Regions from separate parts of the Pantoea sp. X-Soil-OKNW-556 genome, predicted to be linked through region 1. Evidence: predicted binding sites of a transcription regulator. Region 1 holds the regulator's gene; each other region holds the start of a gene.
What was found. The regulator CRP, encoded in region 1, controls carbon source genes, mostly activating them, when cyclic AMP is high. The targets are predictions, from matches to a motif close to ATGTGANNNNNNTCACAT.
Positions count from the first base shown of each region.

Region 2: a site for CRP is predicted at 2,753-2,770, ahead of AC6I8T_RS09480 (6-phosphofructokinase). Genes of this name have one in related genera too.
Region 3: a site for CRP is predicted at 3,367-3,384, ahead of yrbN (protein YrbN). Genes of this name have one in related genera too.
Region 4: a site for CRP is predicted at 1,679-1,696, ahead of AC6I8T_RS03770 (iron-containing alcohol dehydrogenase). Genes of this name have one in related genera too.

Region 1 covers NZ_AP035990.1:4,094,128-4,099,093, reverse strand. Annotated here, with positions in the region: gene AC6I8T_RS19150 (YccS/YhfK family putative transporter) at 1-1,135, opposite strand, end outside; gene crp (cAMP-activated global transcriptional regulator CRP) at 1,194-1,826, opposite strand; gene AC6I8T_RS19140 (OsmC family protein) at 2,129-2,533, shown strand; gene AC6I8T_RS19135 (phosphoribulokinase) at 2,581-3,450, opposite strand; gene AC6I8T_RS19130 (YheU family protein) at 3,512-3,730, opposite strand; gene AC6I8T_RS19125 (hydrolase) at 3,733-4,749, opposite strand; gene AC6I8T_RS19120 (LysE family translocator) at 4,811-4,966, shown strand, end outside.
Region 2 covers NZ_AP035990.1:2,040,920-2,045,885, forward strand. Annotated here, with positions in the region: gene AC6I8T_RS09470 (hypothetical protein) at 1-309, opposite strand, end outside; gene dld (D-lactate dehydrogenase) at 771-2,468, opposite strand; gene AC6I8T_RS09480 (6-phosphofructokinase) at 2,904-3,884, shown strand; gene AC6I8T_RS09485 (PTS sugar transporter subunit IIB) at 3,895-4,209, shown strand; gene AC6I8T_RS09490 (PTS sugar transporter subunit IIC) at 4,202-4,966, shown strand, end outside.
Region 3 covers NZ_AP035990.1:617,792-622,757, reverse strand. Annotated here, with positions in the region: gene AC6I8T_RS02765 (AraC family transcriptional regulator) at 1-372, opposite strand, end outside; gene AC6I8T_RS02760 (SDR family NAD(P)-dependent oxidoreductase) at 556-1,302, shown strand; gene AC6I8T_RS02755 (DEAD/DEAH family ATP-dependent RNA helicase) at 1,362-3,287, opposite strand; gene yrbN (protein YrbN) at 3,304-3,360, opposite strand; gene nlpI (lipoprotein NlpI) at 3,466-4,350, opposite strand; gene pnp (polyribonucleotide nucleotidyltransferase) at 4,483-4,966, opposite strand, start outside.
Region 4 covers NZ_AP035990.1:857,146-862,111, forward strand. Annotated here, with positions in the region: gene AC6I8T_RS03765 (dihydrodipicolinate synthase family protein) at 1-402, opposite strand, end outside; gene AC6I8T_RS03770 (iron-containing alcohol dehydrogenase) at 420-1,568, opposite strand; gene dtnK (D-threonate kinase) at 1,761-3,032, shown strand; gene AC6I8T_RS03780 (D-threonate 4-phosphate dehydrogenase) at 3,025-4,005, shown strand; gene AC6I8T_RS03785 (DeoR/GlpR family DNA-binding transcription regulator) at 4,012-4,773, shown strand.

The DNA of each region.
Region 1 (4,966 bases):
CGCTACCAAACATCAGCATCACGGCAAAACGTGCAGCGGTGCGTAAGGCGGGGGATTTCAGCGACAGATAGCTGCGCAGCGCCGGAAAAAACGGCAGACGCCGTTGGCGATCGGCCATCAGATCACGGGTATACAGCGGTTTCTGGGTGCGCAGCACGCGCGCAATGCGGCTGAAGTGATACAGGCAGAAATTCCCCACCGGATTGTCCGGGTGCTGGCGGGCAATTTTTTCCAGCGCACCCAGCTGCTTATCCATTTGAAACCGTTCCGGCAGTTGGTGATACAAAATGGCATCGGCCAGCAAGCGCAGACGGGCGGAGATGGTCTTGGCATTCCAGCGAATCACCGCTTCAGCATGGCTCTGCTCCACCAGCTTTTGCACTTCTTCCGGCTGATGCAGGCTGACGGAGATATGTTCCTGCAAATCGAGTGCCACCTGAAAGGCACGCGTCAGGCGTTTATGGCTGTTATCGCGGCTGGCCGACAGCATATGCATTTGCTGGTAGCAGGTGGTGATCAGATCTACCGCTTTTTGCTGGCGTGCCAGCAACGGCGGCAGCGCTTTCTCCGGGTCGGTCAGCTGCGTCAACAGGGTATATTTGGCATCGCAATAATCCGCCAGCTCACGGTACAGCAGGCTCAGCGACTCGCGCATCGGCTGCTCTTTCCACAGCCAAAACCAGAACCAGTTGAACAACCCATACCACAAGGTCCCGCCGATATAGAGCAGCGGAGGCACCCAGATCGGCATACGTCCCACCAGGCTCAGGGTAAAGATGGAGGCAATCAGCGTGGCGGGTAACAAGCGGCCATGCAACGGGCTGATCTCACCCGTCACGCCCACTAATAGTGGCAGCACCAGCAGAATCAGCGGCAGGGGGACGTGATAATCCGTCAGCCACTGGATCAGAAAGCTGCCGGTCGCAAACAGGGAACCGCCAATAATCAGGCGTTTAAAAAAGCGTTTATGGGGCGTATCAAGACCGGCGATGTTGCAACAGGCGGGCACTAAGGAGAACAGCAAGCCTTTTTGCAGGTCGCCAAACAGCCAGCCGAGGGCCACGGGCAGGCACAGCACCAGCGTTTGCCGCAGGGCATAGTTCACTTCGGGATGATAGATGATTCGACGCCACATCAGCTCATCGCAGACAAAAACGGCGTGATGCTGCCATCACGCCGTGGGTGAGAAGAAATTAGCGGGTGCCGTAAACGACGATGGTTTTACCATGTGCGGAGATCAGGTTTTGATCTTCCAGCATTTTCAGAATACGGCCAACTGTCTCGCGTGAGCATCCGACGATCTGACCAATTTCCTGACGGGTGATTTTGATCTGCATCCCGTCCGGGTGGGTCATGGCATCGGGCTGTTTGGCCAGATTGAGCAGCGTCTGCGCAATGCGACCGGTCACATCAAGGAAGGCAAGGTTGCCCACTTTTTCTGATGTCACCTGTAGGCGACGCGCCATCTGCGCCGAAAGACGCATTAAAATATCCGGGTTTACCTGAATCAGCTGACGGAATTTTTTGTAGGAAATTTCAGCCACTTCGCAGGCAGTTTTGGCTCGTACCCAGGCACTACGTTCCTGACCTTCTTCAAACAGGCCAAGCTCGCCGATGAAATCCCCCTGATTGAGGTAGGAGAGAATCATCTCTTTGCCTTCTTCATCCTTGATCAGCACCGCAACGGCACCTTTCACGATGTAGTAGAGCGTTTCCGCTTTCTCACCCTGATGAATCAGGGTGCTTTTGGATGGATATTTGTGAATATGGCAATGGGACAGGAACCATTCGAGTGTAGGGTCTGTTTGCGGTTTGCCGAGAACCATTCGCTATTATCCTCTGTTGTAATCGTGCCCAAAACACAGGGGGCAGTTTTCCCTGTCAGGCGGTGAAATCGTAGAGCGCTTCCTGTTAAGGAAAATTATTCGGGTGGACTCTTAAGCCAGGCTTCTGATTCTTCCCGCCTTCGTCTATTGCGACGAAAATATTTTCAGCTCTGTTTGTAGCACAGCTTTTGCTAGCTGTCTTCTGTTGTCTCGCTTCAGCAAAAGGGCGATTAGTCTGGATTGCTGTTTCTCAGGTGAAAGCGTACTCTGGCGGCAAATCAGCCTATTCAGGAGAAAGAATAATGCAGGCACGGGTTAAATGGGTGGAAGGGCTTACCTTTCTCGGAGAATCCTCATCAGGTCACCAGATATTAATGGATGGCAATTCGGGCGACAAAGCACCGAGCCCGATGGAGATGGTGCTGATGGCGGCAGGCGGTTGCAGCGCGATTGACGTCGTGTCGATCCTGCAAAAAGGGCGCAATGATGTGAAGGATTGTGAGGTCAAACTGACCTCGGAACGTCGTGAAGAAGCGCCACGCATTTTCACACATATCAACCTGCATTTTATTGTTACCGGCAAAGCGCTGGGCGATAAAGCAGTGGCGCGGGCGGTTGATCTGTCGGCTGAAAAATATTGCTCGGTAGCGATTATGCTGGGCAAAGGGGTAGAAATCACCCACAGCTACGAGGTTATTGAACTCTAGCCCGGTCGTAACGGCGCGATAAATCGCGCCGTTACGGTTATGTTTGATTATTCGATGCGTTTGCCTTCAATCAGTCGCTGCACCAGCGGCGTCATAATCAGCTCCATCGCCAGACCCATTTTGCCGCCGGGCACCACCAGGGTGTTCATATGCGAGATAAAGGAATCCTGAATCATCGCCAGCAGATAGGGGAAGGCAATACCTTCCAGACCACGGAAATGGATCACCACAAAGCTTTCATCAAGTGATGGAATTTCACGCGCAGCAAACGGGTTAGACGTATCGACGGTGGGTACGCGCTGGAAGTTGATATGGGTGCGTGAGAACTGCGGGGTGATGAAGTTGATGTAATCTTCCATCGAACGCACCACCGAATCCATCACCGCTTCGCGTGAATGGCCGCGCTCGCTGGTGTCGCGAATCAGCTTTTGAATCCACTCAAGGTTGACGATCGGTACCACACCTACCAATAAGTCGACGTGTTCAGCCACGTTGTGCTGCTGCGTCACCACCCCGCCGTGCAAGCCTTCATAAAACAACACATCGGTGTTTTCCGGCAGCGGCTGCCATGGGGTGAAGGTACCCGGCACCTGATTCCACGGCACGGCCTCGTCATAGGTATGCAGATATTTGCGCGACTGACCAAGACCGGTTTTACCGTATTGCTTAAAGGTTTGCTCCAGCAGGCCAAAATCGTTGGCCTCCGGGCCGAAATAGCTGATATGACGGCCAAGGTCGCGCGCTTTGCGGATCGCCATGTCCATCTCAGGGCGCGTGTAGCGATGAAAACTGTCACCTTCGACCTCTGCCGCATGCAGGTTCAACTGCTGGAATATTTTGCGGAAGGCAAGGCTGGTGGTGGTGGTTCCGGCGCCGCTGGAACCGGTAACGGCAATGATCGGATGCCTGGCTGACATAACAAAGCTCCCTGTGAAGTCCGGCGATGAGCATTGTTAGCACGAAAAGCCGGGATGTGCATTAGCCGCGAAATTCACCGCGTGCCATGATATTGACGGTTTCGTGCAGTTCTGACCACACCAGTACTGCGTCACCGCGTTCCAGCTGGCGACGCACATCAGCGACTTTTTGCGCCAGACTGCGCTCCTGTTCACCGTAGTCGGTGCCTTCGCGTAATACAAAGGCTTCGATCAGGTTTTCCAGCGTTTCAGCTTCAAGTTGTTGCCACGGAATAATCACGATCATACATCCAGGTAAGTTGATAACCACTGCGGCACGCGTTGTTCCAGCCACATTTGCGGTCGTAGCAGCGTACCGCCAACAAAGCCGACATGGCCGCCTTGCTGCGTCAGCTGATATTGAATCGAGGACGACAGTTGCTCCGGCTTCGGTATTACTGCGTCGGTCATAAAGGGATCGTCCTTAGCATGGATGATCAGCAGCGGTTTGCGTACCCCGGTCAGCAGCGGCATCGCGCTGGCACGATGATAATAATCGCCTGCGTCGACAAAACCGTGTGCTCTGGAGGTGACGGCATCGTCAAAGTCGCGCAGGCGGCGCAGGGCGCGCAGTTCGCGTAAATCGACCGGCAGGGTGCCAGGCCAGGCTTTCAACTTACGTTTAGCGTTCTTTTTCAGCTGCGTCAGCAGGTAGTGCTGATAAAAACGTGAGAAACCGTTCTCCAGCTTCTGGCTACAGGGTTCCAGCAGCAGGGGCGCAGAGATGGCGACTGCGGCATCCAGCGGCGCATCATGTCCCTCCAACCCGGTCAGACATGCCAGCATATTACCGCCCAGCGACACGCCGACGGCGGTGGTGGGGACATCGCCCCATTCCCGCTTTAACCAGCGCAGAAAGTAGCTGGCATCTTCGGTTTCGCCGGAATGGTAAATCCGGTGCAGGCGGTTCGGTTCACCGCTACACCCGCGAAAATGCATCACCACTGCCAGCCAACCGCGTGCCTGACATGCCTGCATCAACCCATGCGCATAGGGGCTGTGAAAGCTGCCCTCTAAACCATGAAACAGCACCATGCGTGGTTTGTGCGCGGCCTGAATAGGGTCTTCACTCCACGCAAGATCGACAAAATCGCCGTCCGGTAAATCGAGGCGTTGCCAGTGTGGGCGCAGAGTCACGCGCCGCCTGAGCAGACGCGGCAGCAGAGTTTGCAGATGCGGATTGCGAAAACCGCTGAGAGGAATGAAGTCCTCTTCGGGCGGGGAGTCAAAATTACTGTGGTAAACGCTTGTCTGATGCATATCTCGCTGATAGTTTCGATGGGTTTTTTGGCTTTCCTGGGTGAGGAGCACCCGAATCAACATGGAACTGAGTCTGTTTTTGTCAATGCTGGGCTTTCTCTGGGTCGCTGCGATCACGCCAGGGCCTAATAATATGTTACTTACCGCCTCCGCTGCCAACTTTGGCTTTCTGCGTTCTTTCCCGTTGTTAATCGGCATCATGATCGGTATGCAGGCG
Region 2 (4,966 bases), 2.1 Mb from region 1:
TATTTCTGTCACCGTTTTCTGACTAAGATCCCCATGCAGCAGCAGAAACATGTCATAGCTAAAAAAGAAATCCCGTAACACGGCGACTCTGTCGGGAGAATAGATAGCTGAAGCCCCTTTGGTTGTGCAGATTACACACATTTCGTTATGTTGTATCTGAACACCATTCAGGGTTGAATTTCTCTCCGGATGATAAAAGAAATAATCCTTATTACCCATGTCAATCTTTAATTCGTCTGTTGTATCCAGTTGTGTTCGTATGCCGTTATTATGCTGGAAAATTAATTTTTCTTGAGTACGTTGAATCACCGAAGCGTCGGAACTCTGCAATAGCCAGTTATTCGGGAACCACATACGTCCGGGCGTAAAAGACCAATGGGGAAGTATGTTATTTGCTATCAGAGGAGGATTTGTGGCATCAACGGAATGAGCAAAGGAGACAGCGCTGTTGGGCGAGTTAGCAATATCAGATATATTCTGGTAGAGAAGAGGATATATTTTTTCCGTTTCTTCCTTAGTGTAATCATGGCTTTCCGTTTAAGGCGTGCTTGACGTGAAATTTGCTGTAATTAAGTTCATTTAGCCCCCAGGTGGAATCAATAACCAATACTTGACTGTCCACTATGGTGCATTTCCATCACTATGTATTTATATTTATAATAATTTCAGGTTACTGTGCCGATTTGATGTTTTCTTACTGAAATTAATCAGAATTAAATCATAATCTTTTTGCGTGGCGGCGCAGGATATTGCGCCGCCACGGGCATGAGTTACTCCGCCCAGAATTTCTTCTTACTGGTTTTGCCAATCCCCGGATTGCAACTGTTGGTCGGATCGAGTTGTTTCCAGTGCGCCACATGATCGCAGGATGCGTGATACAGATGTCCGACGTTATGTTCTGCCGGATACTTCGCCCCACGCTGCTCCAGTACGACTTTCACCGCCTCTTTAAACGCCTTTGCATCCACGCCCGCCTTCAGCACATAATCCTGATGATTAACGTAGCAGAAGAAATGCCCGCAGCAGGAATCAACCTGCACCTGCGCTGCCAGGTGATCTGGCAGCGTTAAACGCCAGGCATCATCATTACGACGCAACGCCACGTCAAACGCCACCAGACGCTCATTCGGGTTGTAGCCCAGCGCATCACAGTAGGAGATGGTGCAGCCGCCCACGCCAAAGCGCACCAGGAAGGCATCTGCTGCTTCGCGTGCATCGCAGTGGAAGAAATCACCGCTGTGGTTGGCAAAAAAATCTGCCAGTAACCCCTGCAATTCAGCGGCTTGCGCTGACTCCACCTTAATCATCAGATGATGTTCATACGCGCTGCGATAATCCATGATGCGTGGCGCGACAAAGCGCGGAGTGATCTGATTAAAGAATTGCAGCACCCGATCAACAAAATTGCGTGGCAAAAATTTCAGGTGGCTGACGCGCACATCCCACCTGGCTTTGCCGGCCATCAGGCGCGGTATCGCCTGCGGGCCGAGTTTGCGAATTGCCAGATACATATGTTTGGCGTAACGCACGGTGAGGTCAAAGGCGTTACGGTGGATATACTCCGCCTGCACCGGCAATTCACTCATCCGCGTCAGCAGATAGCGGCGCAGTTCCACCAGCACCAACTCATCGTTGGTGCCGATATAGAAGGTGTCGCTGCCAGCACTGGCTTCGAAGGTAGGAAGACGCACCGCAAACACCACCACTTTACCTGCGCTACCCGAACTGTCATGCAGATAACGCAGATCGCCATTAAAGCGCGCGGGGCTGTCGGCGCTGACGTCGCGCAGACGGTCAGCGTAGTCATCCGCCCAGATCTTTCCCTGCCAGTCGGGTTGGTCACCGGTTTGGTACTGCTGACGGGTGAGATTTTCCAGCATCGCTTCCGGCGTGTCACCCAGCGCAATGCCGAGATGGTTGACCATCTCCAGTCGACCATCATCATGAATGCGGGCAAATAACGATTTTTCGGTAAACGCCGGACCACGGCGAATCAGCGAGCCACCGGAGTTGTTGCAGATGCCGCCGACCACCGACGCACCAATACAGGACGAACCAATGACCGAGTGCGGCTCACGCCCCAGCGGTTGCAATGTTTGTTCCAGCTCCGTCAGGGTGGTGCCGGGGAAGGCAATCACCTGACGCGCCTCATCAATGACCTGCACGCCCTGTAACTGGCGGGTGCTGACAATCACCACCTCACGATCGTAATCGTTGCCGTCCGGCGTCGAGCCGCCGGTTACGCCGGTGTTTGATGCCTGCATCAGAATAATGGCGTCGTGCGCCACGCATACCTGAAGGGTTTGCCACAGTTGTAATAATGTCTGGGGGAGCACCACGGCCAGTGCCTCACCGCGCCCAACGCGAAATCCTTTGGTGTACCAGGCCTTATCATCAGAATGGGTTAACAGCTGTTTTTCACCTACCACGTCACTCAGTTGACGCAACATTTCCTGCGGGGATGTCATGTTTTCTCTTCTGTGTCATGTGTCTGCCGGGTTATTGGACAGGCGGATACGGCGCTATGTCAATCATTCATCGGCACTAAAGTTAAAATAACGCACTGAAGCATTATCCCTTTATCTCGCGCGGAAAAACCGCGGCGTACCAATAAAAATGCGCGGGTTATCACAAAATAGAGGCAAAGCAAAAAGACAAATAAATTGTTAAATCGGGCCAGACAGGCAGAGGTGTGAAAAATATATAACGTGATGAATTTTATAATAATTCCATCTCTTTGGAAAAATTTACCATGTGATTAACATCACAAAATTAGGTCTGTAAATATCTTTGTCAATGACCTCGACGGATAAATTCGTAGCAATAATGTGATCTCCATTGCAAATACAAATCCTCTTCACCGGAAAAATGGCTGTCAGAAGCGCAGCGTAAGGAGCAGGATAATGAGAATTGGCATGGTGATCAGCGGTGGTGATGTTACCGGCATAAATAACTTTATCTTTCAGATTTCTCGCTTAACCCAGGCGGATATGGTGTTATTTAACGGCGGCATTCCAGGGTTGCTGGAAAATAAACATCAAGAAATATCGCAGCGTGATCTTGTGGATTATGCCATCGCGGCGATCCCGGTGATGCAATCAGGACGGCCAACGAGAAAATTAATTCGACCGGAATATGAAGCCATAGCGAAACAACTTAAATCGCTACGCATTGACGTATTAATTATGGCCGGAGGCGATGGGTCGCTGCAATTCCTCCATATCCTGAGTGAATTTGGTGTCAATTGCTTTGGCGTTGGTATGACCATCGATAACGATGTATTCGGCAGCGATTATACTATTGGCTTTTCCACCGCCTGTGAACAGGTGCTGAAGGAAGTGGCGAAATTACGTAACACCGGGCGTGGATTGCCGGGGCGCGTATTTATGGTGGAGTTGCTGGGTGGTTATTGTGGCGAATTAACCCTGCAATCAGCGATTAAATCCAATGCGGATTTTGCCTTGATCCCCGAGTGCCAGATTCCGCCGCATGAGCTGGCGGAACGGGTCACGGCACGTCTGGCGCAGCAAAACAGCGTGATTATTCTGTGCTCTGAAGCCTATACCCGCGAATATTCGCCGGGGTTCCAGGGGGCGATCGATACCTTAATTAAACAACTTGAACCTTTGATTGGTGTGCGTATCCGTAAAACCATCATCGGTTACGGCCTGCGTAATGGCGAACCCACCTGTGAAGAAATTTATCAGGGCACCATTATGGCCAGCGAAGTGGCGCGTTGTATTCAGTCGGGAATGCGCAATAAAGCCGTCATTATTAATGGCAGCAATAAACCGATACCCATTGATTTAATAAGCATGAAAAAACGCCTGGTTGACACCGAAGGGCATCATTACAAACTCGCTAAACAACTGCATATTCTGTGAGGAGATAGCCATGCTGAAAATATTATGTGTGTGCGGATGTGGTCTGGGGTCCAGTTTCGCCATCGAAATGAGCGCCAAAGCGGTATTAAAAAAGTTAGAAATTGATGCAGATATCGATCACACCACCATTTCTGAAGCCAATGCGTTTAAATCCGACATGATTTTAACGCAGAAGGCATTTGCCGACGTATTAAATGCCGATGCCAGTCCGGAACAAATGAAACGCGTGATTATTCTCAACAAGCTGACCGATAAGGCGGAAATTGAGCAAAAGATCGTGGCGTTTATGAAAGAACACAACATGAAGGTTGCCAGCCATGAATAGTGTTATTAACTTCCTGGTCAAAGATCTGTTAGGGCAGGCATCGATTCTGATCGCCTTTATTGCCCTGGTGGGTCTGCTGCTGCAAAAAAAATCCGCAGGCAAGGTGGTGGAAGGCACCTTTAAAACCCTGCTCGGTTTCTTAATTATGATGGCGGGTATCAACATCATTGTCGGTACGCTGACCTTCCTGAATACCATCTTTACCCACGGCTTTGGCATGCAGGGTTATATCACCGATGTTGCTGCCATCGCCGGGTTAGCGAACCGCGAGCTGGGTTCAGAGGTGGCGTTGACACTGTTGGTGATCTTTATTGTCAACATCATCATTGCCCGTCTGACACCGTTCAAATACATCTTCCTCACCGGACAGGCGCTGCTGTGGATGGCGACTATCGGTGCGGTGATCGGCTACAAAGCGGGGCTGACAGGCTTACCTCTGATCCTTACCGGCGGCATTTTTGGTGGTGTGATGGCGGTGGTGATGCCGGCACTGGCACAACCGGTAGTTCGTCGCATCACCGACTCGGATGATGTTGCGCTCGGCCACTTCTGCACCATTGGCTACCTGGTGACGGCGGCAGTGGCGAAGGTGGTCGGCAAAGGCTCGCGCTCCACTGAAGATCTGAAGCTGCCGGATAACTTCAAATTCCTGCAAGACACCTATCTGTCGATGGCGGTGGTGATGGTGCCGATGTACCTGATCCCGGCGCTGGCGGCAGGCCCGGCGTTTATCGCTCAGTACAGCAGCGGTATGAAC
Region 3 (4,966 bases), 3.5 Mb from region 1:
GGCGGCGGCTACCTGATGCAACGGAAAGTGCTCCAGATAACGCATCAGACGTGCCTCATTGATGGTGATGCCCACCCCCAGATTGGGTTTCTCCTCCGTCGCCATCACCACGCAGGATTGCACAGCCATATCCAGCGTCACCAACAACAAATCGCCCGCCCCGTAATGCATCACATCCTCTCCCATGCGCAGCGCTTTCTGTCCCTGTGCGACCAGCGCAAAGCTGGCCCAGGTGGCAACATGCGTCAGGCTGGTGGGTCTGGAACTGCGGCCAAAAGAGAGAAAATCGATAGCACTGTGGTGACGGCCATCAGCCGGGGCGTGGCGGGCTATCATGGCAACCAGTTGCTGCCACTGTTCCTGATGAATCATGCGTTGGGCGCTCCGCGATGAAAGATCGTCAAGTCGCTATTCTAACCTGGCGTGGTTGTTACGCCTGCTCCCTGGGATGGAGATTTGCAGGATCGTGCAAAAAGCTTGCAGGATTGCGCTACCGGTAGATTGTATGGACAGCGCATTCTTATGCTTCCCCGAAACCTCAGGTGGAGAGACACAATGAAAGCACTTGAAGGCAAAATTGCGCTGGTGACGGGCGCTTCGAAAGGCATTGGTGCCGCCATTGCCATGACTTTCGCGGCGGCCGGCGCCCGGGTGGTAGTGAATTATCGTCAGGATGAAGTCGGCGCAGCTGACGTGGTGACGGATATCCGTGCTCTGGGTAGCGATGCCATCGCCGTGCAGGCTGATGTCTCGCGTGAAGCTGATGTTGCACGGCTCTTTGCTACCGCCATTGATCAATTCGGCGCACCGGACATCGTGGTGAACAACGCAGGCATTTTTCATCATGGTGATTTCACCGCGCTGAGTGTCGTTGAGATGCAGCAACAGCTGAATGTAAACCTGTTCGGCACGCTTCTGGTTTGCCAGCGAGCAGCACAGCATTTTCCGTCACGCGGTGGTTGCATCATCAACCTGAGTGCGTTGAATAGCCAGCGCAGCACGCCCGGTTCAGTGCTGTGGGCCGCCACCAAAGGCGCGATCGATACCCTGACACAGGGTCTGGCACGAGAACTTGGGCCGCGTAATATCCGCGTCAATGCCCTGGCCCCAGGCATTATCCTGACCGAAGGTTTACTGGCGGCGAAGAAGATGCACCCGGAACTGAAAGCACAGTTAATTGCAGCAACACCGCTGGGACGCTTTGGCTTACCGGAGGATGTGGCGCAGGTCGCGCTGTTCCTCGCATCGGAGGAGTCTGCCTATGTCAGCGGCGAACGGGTGCTGATTGCTGGCGGCGTGTAGGAAATAGGAAAAAAAATGGGACGCCGAGGCGTCCCATTTTGTTATTCAGCGTTTATCGCTTAGATATCACGACGACGCGGTGCTGCTGCACCCGCTTCTTCGCGACGAGGGCCACGGTTACCTTCACGGCTGAAACGGCCACCTTCACGACCACCTTCACGACGTTCAGAGAAACGACGACCGCCTTCACGACCTTCACCACGCGGTGCGCCACCTTCACGGTTACCACCGCGACGCTCACCACCGAAGTCACGACCACCGCCACGACGTTCGCTGCGCTCACCGCGCTCAAACGGCTGTGCGTCGCCCAGCAACTGCATATTCATCGGTTTGTTCAGAATACGCGTGCGGGTGAAGTGTTGCAGAACTTCGCCCGGCATGCCTTTCGGCAGCTCGATAGTAGAGTGAGAAGCAAACAGCTTGATGTTACCGATGTAACGGCTGCTGATGTCACCTTCGTTAGCGATCGCGCCCACGATATGACGAACTTCAACACCATCATCACGGCCCACTTCAATGCGGTACAGCTGCATTTCGCCCACATCACGACGCTCACGACGCGGACGGTCGCCATCACGGCTGTCACGCGGACCACGAGAATCGCGAGAGTCACGGGAATCACGACGATCATCACGATCACGGAATTCACGACGCGGCGGACGCGGTGCATCAGCAGGTACGATCAAAGGACGTTCGCCCTGAGCCATTTTCAGCAGTGCCGCAGCCAGGGTTTCGATATCCAGATCTTCTTCCGGCTGCATTTTGCTCAGCAGGGCACGGTACATTTCCAGATCGCTGCTTTCCAGCTGCTGCTGAACTTTCGCCGCGAATTTAGCCAGACGACGCTCACCCAGCAACTCAGCATTCGGCAGTTCAACTTCCGGAATGGTCAGCTTCATGGTGCGTTCGATGTTACGCAGCAGACGACGTTCGCGGTTCTCAACGAACAGCAGCGCACGACCTGCACGGCCTGCACGACCGGTACGGCCAATACGGTGAACGTAAGATTCTGCGTCCATCGGGATGTCATAGTTAACAACCAGGCTAATACGCTCAACGTCCAGACCACGGGCAGCAACGTCGGTTGCGATCAGGATGTCGAGACGACCATCTTTCAGACGCTCCAGCGTTTGCTCACGCAGTGCCTGGTTCATGTCGCCGTTCAGTGCTGCGCTGTTGTAACCACTGCGCTCCAGCGCTTCAGCCACTTCCAGCGTTGCGTTTTTGGTACGCACGAAGATGATCGCAGCATCGAAGTCTTCTGCTTCGAGGAAACGCACCAGCGCGTCAGTTTTACGGCCATAAGCGGTCCAGTAAGACTGAGAGATGTCCGGGCGGGTAGTCACGCTGGACTGGATGCGCACTTCCTGCGGATCTTTCATGAAACGCTTGGTGATACGACGAATCGCTTCCGGCATGGTGGCAGAGAACAGAGCGGTCTGATGACCTTCCGGGATCTGCGCCATGATGGTTTCAACGTCTTCAATAAAGCCCATACGCAGCATTTCGTCAGCTTCGTCCAGTACCAGACCACGCAGGTTGGACAGATCAAGCGTACCGCGTTTCAGGTGGTCAAGCAGACGACCCGGGGTGCCCACGACAATTTGCGGGCCCTGACGCAGTGCACGCAGCTGTACGTCATAACGCTGGCCGCCGTACAGGGCCAACACGTTTACGCCACGCATGTGTTTGGAGAATTCAGTTGCTGCTTCAGCAACCTGCACCGCCAGCTCACGGGTCGGTGCCAGCACCAGAATCTGCGGTGCTTTCAAATTTGGATCAATGTTATTCAACAGCGGCAGAGAGAATGCTGCAGTTTTGCCACTACCGGTCTGTGCCATACCCAGCACGTCACGGCCAGCCAGCAGGTGCGGAATGCACTCAGCCTGGATCGGTGACGGCTTGACGTATCCCATGTCGTTAAGAGCAGACAGGATGGATTCGTTCAGGCCCAGATCAGCAAAAGTGGTTTGAATATCAGTCATGTAGTACACGTGCCTCTTAGATTGCGGCGGCCAGTCTACATAACTCGTCATGAAAATTTTCAGTCATTTTCATCGAAAAGTGTGAACCGGCTCAAATTAGAAGTTTCGACGAACAGAAAAGCCCTCATCCCGGAAGATGATGACTTAACGGGTAATTCAGGCAATAAAAGTTCGTCAGCTATTGCTGGTCAGATTCTGATAAATCGTCTTGTGCCTGGCCGAGTTGCGCCAGTTCCAACAATGCGTATCGGTGTTCAACAAAGTTGTTAACGTTGTTGGCCACCGCCAGTTTGAACAACGCTTTCGCGTCGTCCTTCTCCCCCAGACTTAGGTAGTACTTACCTAAATAGAAGTTGGTTTCACTGAGATGTTCAGCGAGCGAGGTGTTATCCGTTGCGTCCGCCTTGAGACGTTCCATCAATGTTTTTTCACTGATGTCGCCCAGGTAGAACTCGACAATATTCCATCCCCATTGATCCCGGACCGCTTTGTCGTAACGCTGTTTCAGCGAAACTTTTGCTTTGTCGACATCCATCTCGCGTTCAACGAGGTAGAGCCACAGGCTGCGGAATGGATCATTAGGATCGTCTTGATAAAACGCCAGCAGATCATCTTGCGCTAACTTGTATCGACCGCCGTAATAGAGGGCGATACCACGGTTTAAATGCGCATAGTTGTAAGTTGGATCAAGCTCAAGTACAGAATCAAACGCTTCATAGGCAGCATCAAAATTGCCTGCCTGCGTTAAATATATGCCGAGATAGTTAAACACCTCAGGCATATCCGGTCTGATAGACAGCGCTTGCGAGAAATCGTTCCGCGCTAATGCTCTCAGACCTAAGCTATCATACAACACTCCACGCTCATATAATAGCTGTGCGCGTTCATCATCGGTCAGGGCGCGACTGGCAAGAATTTGTTCCATTCGCGCCAAAATCACTTCCTGCTGCAGTGTGGGCTGCAAAGGTACTGCCAGAACTTCGTTCTTACGCCAATTGGAGTTGCTGCATCCTGCCAGCGTCAAAGCTGTCGCAACAAAACACCAGCGCAAAAAAGGCTTCATTTCCCACTCCCGAATACAAACATTGGGATAACCATCCTGTCATCCGCCTGCTGTGCACAAGGATTCCCGCCCTCGCGATGATACAAACACCTCTCCCCACCAAACGGCAGGGAGAGGCTAATCAGGAAACGCTTACTCGGCGTCAGGTGCATCGGTCGCAGCGGTAGTCTCGACCGCCTGCGGTTTCTGCTCTGTCGCTTCTTTGATGCTCAGACGTACACGGCCCTGACGGTCCACTTCCAGTACTTTAACCGGAACTTCCTGGCCCATCTGCAGATAGTCGGTCACCTTCTCAACGCGCTTGTCAGCGATTTGAGAGATGTGTACCAAACCTTCTTTGCCGCCGCCAATCGCAACAAAGGCACCGAAATCAACGATACGGGTCACTTTACCACTGTAAATGCGGCCCACTTCGATTTCTGCGGTGATCTCTTCGATACGACGAATAGCTTCTTTCGCTTTCAGGCCATCGGTCGCGGCGATCTTCACGGTGCCATCATCTTCGATTTCGATGGTGGTGCCGGTTTCTTCAGTCAGCGCACGAATGACAGAACCGCCTTTACCGATGACATCTTTGATCTTGTCTGCATTGATCTTGATGGTGTAAATACGCGGT
Region 4 (4,966 bases), 3.2 Mb from region 1:
GAGGAACAGCGGCACGTTCAGCGCATCCGCCACCGTCTGATAGTGGTAAATCAACTCATTCTGCTTCAACGGCACGAAGTACGGGGTGATCACCGATACCGCATCAACACCCAGTTTCTCAATCTGCTTACCGAGACGGATGGTTTCACGGGTGGAGATCTCGCCAATATGTGCCACTACGGGCGCGCTGCCGTTCACTTCATCCACGCAGGTTTCAGTGACCGCCAGTTTCTCCTGCTCATTCAGCACGAAGAATTCACCGTTGGTGCCGCCGCAGAAAATACCGTTACCGGCGCTCAGTTGACGCTTCACCTGCTCACGTTGTGTGGCAGGGTTAAAGGCACCGTCGCGGTCGAAGGTGGTGACAATGGCGGTCAGTACGCCCTGAATTTTGTTGCTCATGATTTCCTCGATAGTCCTTAGTGATTCAATGCCGGAAACAGCGTCAGGTAGACGTTTCGCACGTCATCGGCGCTCACTTTCATCGGTACATTCTTCATCAGGCGTTGCACGTCGAGCGCGGCTTCCACCAGATAGGGCAGGTGATCCGGGCCGATACCCAGCTCTTCCAGGCTGGCAGGCAGTTTCAGGCGCTGTACCAGCGCGGCGAAGTACTCAACCAGCGCGTGCGATTTCGCTTCTTCATCCAGAGTCTGGTCGGCATCAGGCAGCAGGTCATAAGCCTGAGCAAATTTACTCACTGCTGCCGGGCGTACGAAACGCATACAGGGTGCCAACAGGATGGCGTTCGCCACGCCGTGCGGAATGTGATATTTGCCGCCCAGCGGATAAGACATCGCGTGCACCAGATGCGTACCGGCGTGGGCAATCGATGCGCCGCCGTAATATGACGCCCACAGCATATTCAGACGCGCTTCAAGATTACCCGGCTCGGCAACGGCGGTTTCCAGGCTGGCAAACAGCTTTTTCATGCCAATCATCGCGTAGTTATCACTCACCGGGTTGGCGACCGTGGCGGTGAAGCACTCAATCAGGTGGCACAGTGCATCAATGCCGGTAGAAGAGGCGATGTGTGGCGGCATGCTGGTGGTCAGCTCCGGCACCAGCGCGACATAGTCCGGCAGCATCACCGGGGTAATAATGCCGACTTTGGTTTCTTTCTCCGGGATCGCCAGGATGGCGTTCGGCGTGGCTTCTGAACCGGTGCCTGCGGTGGTCGGGATCAGCAGCGAAGTGGTGCGGGTTAGCGGTTTTTCCCCGGCCAGCAGGGCCTCAAGGGTAGGCGCGCCTTTCACGCACAGAATAGAGAGCAGTTTGGCAACGTCCAGTACGCTACCGCCGCCTACACCAATCACCAGATCGACATCGGTCGTCGGCAGGGCAGCAACAATCGCCGCCACATCATGCTGGCTGGGTTCTGGCGGCACGCTGTTGACCACACTGAGGCTGGCAATGTGCTGCTTCAGTTGGGCAATCAACGTCTGGACTGCCGGGATGCCCTCTATATTCTTATCAGTGACCAGCAGCGCTTTCTGCCGACCTTTCAGCAGGTAGCTGAGGTCATTGAGTGCCTGATAGCCGCTAATCACGGTGCTGTTGATATTCATTTCGTACCCTTTTCCCGATGTTATCGCGCTGATTGATTGGTTTTGCTCATCAGTCTGCGATATCTGTCACTAACTGTGCCTGAATTTATAGGGCATATTGATTTCAATTAATTTGATCTTGCTCACATATAATCAATCATGATTGAATATAATCAATCTCAACACGGCAAGCTGCCCGTTACAGGAGAGAGGATGCGTTCACAACCTTGGAAAACGCCGGTTCTGGTGATTGCCGATGATTTTACCGGCGCTAACGATGCCGGAAGCGGTCTGGCCCGGGCAGGGGCGCGCGTGCATGTGCTGTTTAATAGCGATACGCCGCATGATGCCAATGCCGCCGATGTACTGGTGATTAGCACCGACAGCCGGGCAGTAAGTGCCACCGAGGCCGCGCAACGCACTGAACGCGCGGTACAGCAGCATCAGGCGATTGCGCGGGATGGCTGGTTGTTTAAGAAGATGGATTCCACGTTACGTGGCAACCCCGGTGCGGAAATTGCCGCAGCGATGGCGGCCAGTGGCAAAGCGCTGGCACTGGTCGTGCCTGCGGTACCAAAGCTGGGGCGCACCACGCGAGGGGGCGAGGTGTGGATCAATCAGCAGCGCCTGACTGACACCGAATTTGCCAGCGACCCGAAAACGCCCGTTACCAGCAGCAATGTGCTGATGCGCTTGCAGATGCAGAGCGATTTGCCAGGTGAAGTGATCAATATCGACACGCTACGCAGCGGCAAGCTGGCGCAGGTGCTGGCAGGGAAGCAGGGGCTGGTGGTGATTGATATTGAGCAGGACGCCGATTTACGCGTTTTGATGCAGGCGGCAGCTGTGCTGTCAACGCGTCCGCTGTTGGCCGGGGCATCTGGTCTGGGTGACGCGCTGGGTGAGTATCTGGCAGGCCGGGAGGCGCGGCCGGTGCTGGCGGTGGTGGGTTCGATGAGCGCCATTGCCCAACAGCAGATTGATCGTCTCAATAGCCAGCGGGCGATTCGCATTATCGATATTGATATCCGTCAGTTGTTTGCCCAGCCAGCATGGCCGCAGGCCAGCAACTGGCAGCAGGCGATGGAGCAGGCATTGCGCATGGGTGAACACTGCGTGGTGCGCACCACCCAACATGCCGCACAGCGTCATGAGATTGACAGGCTGTGCCAGCAGCAACAGGTTTCCCGCCAGCAACTGGGCGAGCGTATCTGCCAGTTTTTGGCCCAACTGACCGAAGCAGTGTGCCGCAACGTCCAGCCTGCCGGGCTGTATCTCTCCGGTGGGGATGTGGCGATTGCCGTGGCACAGGCGTTGGGGGCCAGCGGTTTTCAAATTCAGGGTCTGGTGGCGGGCTGTGTGCCGCACGGGGTTCTGCTTAATAGTGATTTACACCTGCCGGTGATGACCAAAGCGGGTGGCTTTGGCGACGAAAACACCCTGGTAGAAGCCATTCGTTTTATTGAGGAGATGTCGAGTGAATAAAATTATTGCGGTGACCATGGGCGATCCGGCGGGCATCAGCCCGGAGATCATCATTAAAGCGCTGGCGGAAGGCGAGCTGGCCGGTGTTCCGGCGGTGGTGGTGGGCTGTGCCGCAACGCTGCGTCGGGTGATGGGATTGAACATTACGCCGCAGGCTGAGCTGCGCGTGCTGGACCAGGTAAAAGACGCGCATTTTGCGCCGGGTATCATCAACGTGATTGACGAGCCGCTGGCGAACCCGGAAGCGCTGCAACCCGGTGTGGTGCAGAAAGAAGCGGGCGATCTGGCATGGCGCTGCGTGAAACGTGCCACCGAACTGGCTCTGGCTGGGGAAGTGCAGGCGATTGCGACTGCGCCGCTGAACAAAGAAGCCCTGCATTCGGCGGGTCATATCTATCCCGGCCACACCGAACTGCTGGCGCAACTGACCAACACCAAAGATTACGCGATGGTACTGTACACCGATCATCTGAAGGTGATTCACGTCACGACGCATATCGCGCTGCGTAAATTCCTCGACACCCTCAATCGTCCGCGTATTGAGACGGTGATCGGCATGGCAGATACTTTCCTGCGCCGTGTCGGATTCGACAAACCGCGTATTGCGGTTGCCGGGGTTAACCCGCATGCCGGTGAGAATGGTTTGTTTGGTGATGAAGAGATCACTACCGTGGCACCGGCCATCAAAGCGATGAAGGAAAAAGGCATCGATGTTTATGGCCCGTGCCCACCGGATACGGTGTTCCTGCAATGCCAGCAAGGCCAGTATGATATGGTGGTGGCGATGTACCACGATCAGGGGCATATCCCGCTGAAATTGCTTGGTTTTTATGATGGCGTCAATATTACAGCCGGTTTGCCGTTTATCCGTACTTCTGCGGACCACGGCACCGCCTTTGATATCGCCTGGACAGGTAAGGCGAACTCTGCGAGCATGGCGATCTCCATCAAACTCGCGATGCAACTTGCATAGGGAAATATGAAGGGACAAAGTCGCCTCGACCAGATTATGGACTATCTGAAAAGCCATAATCTGGTTACTGTTGAACAGCTGGTGAGCGCTATTTCTGCCTCACCGGCCACTATTCGCCGCGATCTGATCAAGCTGGATAAAGAAGGCGTGATTAGCCGTAGTCACGGCGGCGTTACCCTTAATCGCTTTATCCCCGCCCAGCCAACCACTCTGGAAAAGATGCAGCGTAACCTGGCGGAAAAACAGGCGATCGCTCATTTTGCTGCCGGTTTTGTACAGTCCGGAGATGCGGTGGTACTGGATGCTGGCACCACCATGCTGGAGCTGGCGCGTCAACTGACCCATTTACCGCTGCGGGTGATCACTGCCGACCTGCACATCGCGCTGTTTTTGTCTGAATTCAAACAGATTGAAGTCACCATCATTGGCGGGCGGATCGATGATTCCAGCCAGTCATGCATCGGTGAACATGGTCGCCGCCTGCTGCGTAGCATCAACCCGGATGTGGCCTTTGTCAGCTGTAACTCGTGGAGTATCGAACGCGGCATAACTACGCCAACCGAAGAGAAGGCCGGGCTGAAGATGGATTTGCTGGCGAATGCGCGTCGCCGGATTCTGCTGGCCGACAGCAGCAAATACGGTTCATGGTCACTGTTCTGTGCCGCACCCATTGAGAGTCTGACCGATATCGTGACCGATGCGCGCCTGGATGACGAAGTGTGTCGCAATCTGCGGGAACGTGGAATTGCGCTGCAACTGACAGAATAAATCGATATCCTCACCCTGTCGTGGCTCAAGAGTTCAGGCGCAAATGCGCCGACTCGCTCTTGAGCACGATGATGCCATTCCACGTACTCTTTTCTGAATTCAGTTTGGCATGATGTTAATTCTACCGGCGATGAGTGGTTATTATTTCAGGAACCGGATCAAAAATAGACTCTGCTGTATGCAAAGAATATTA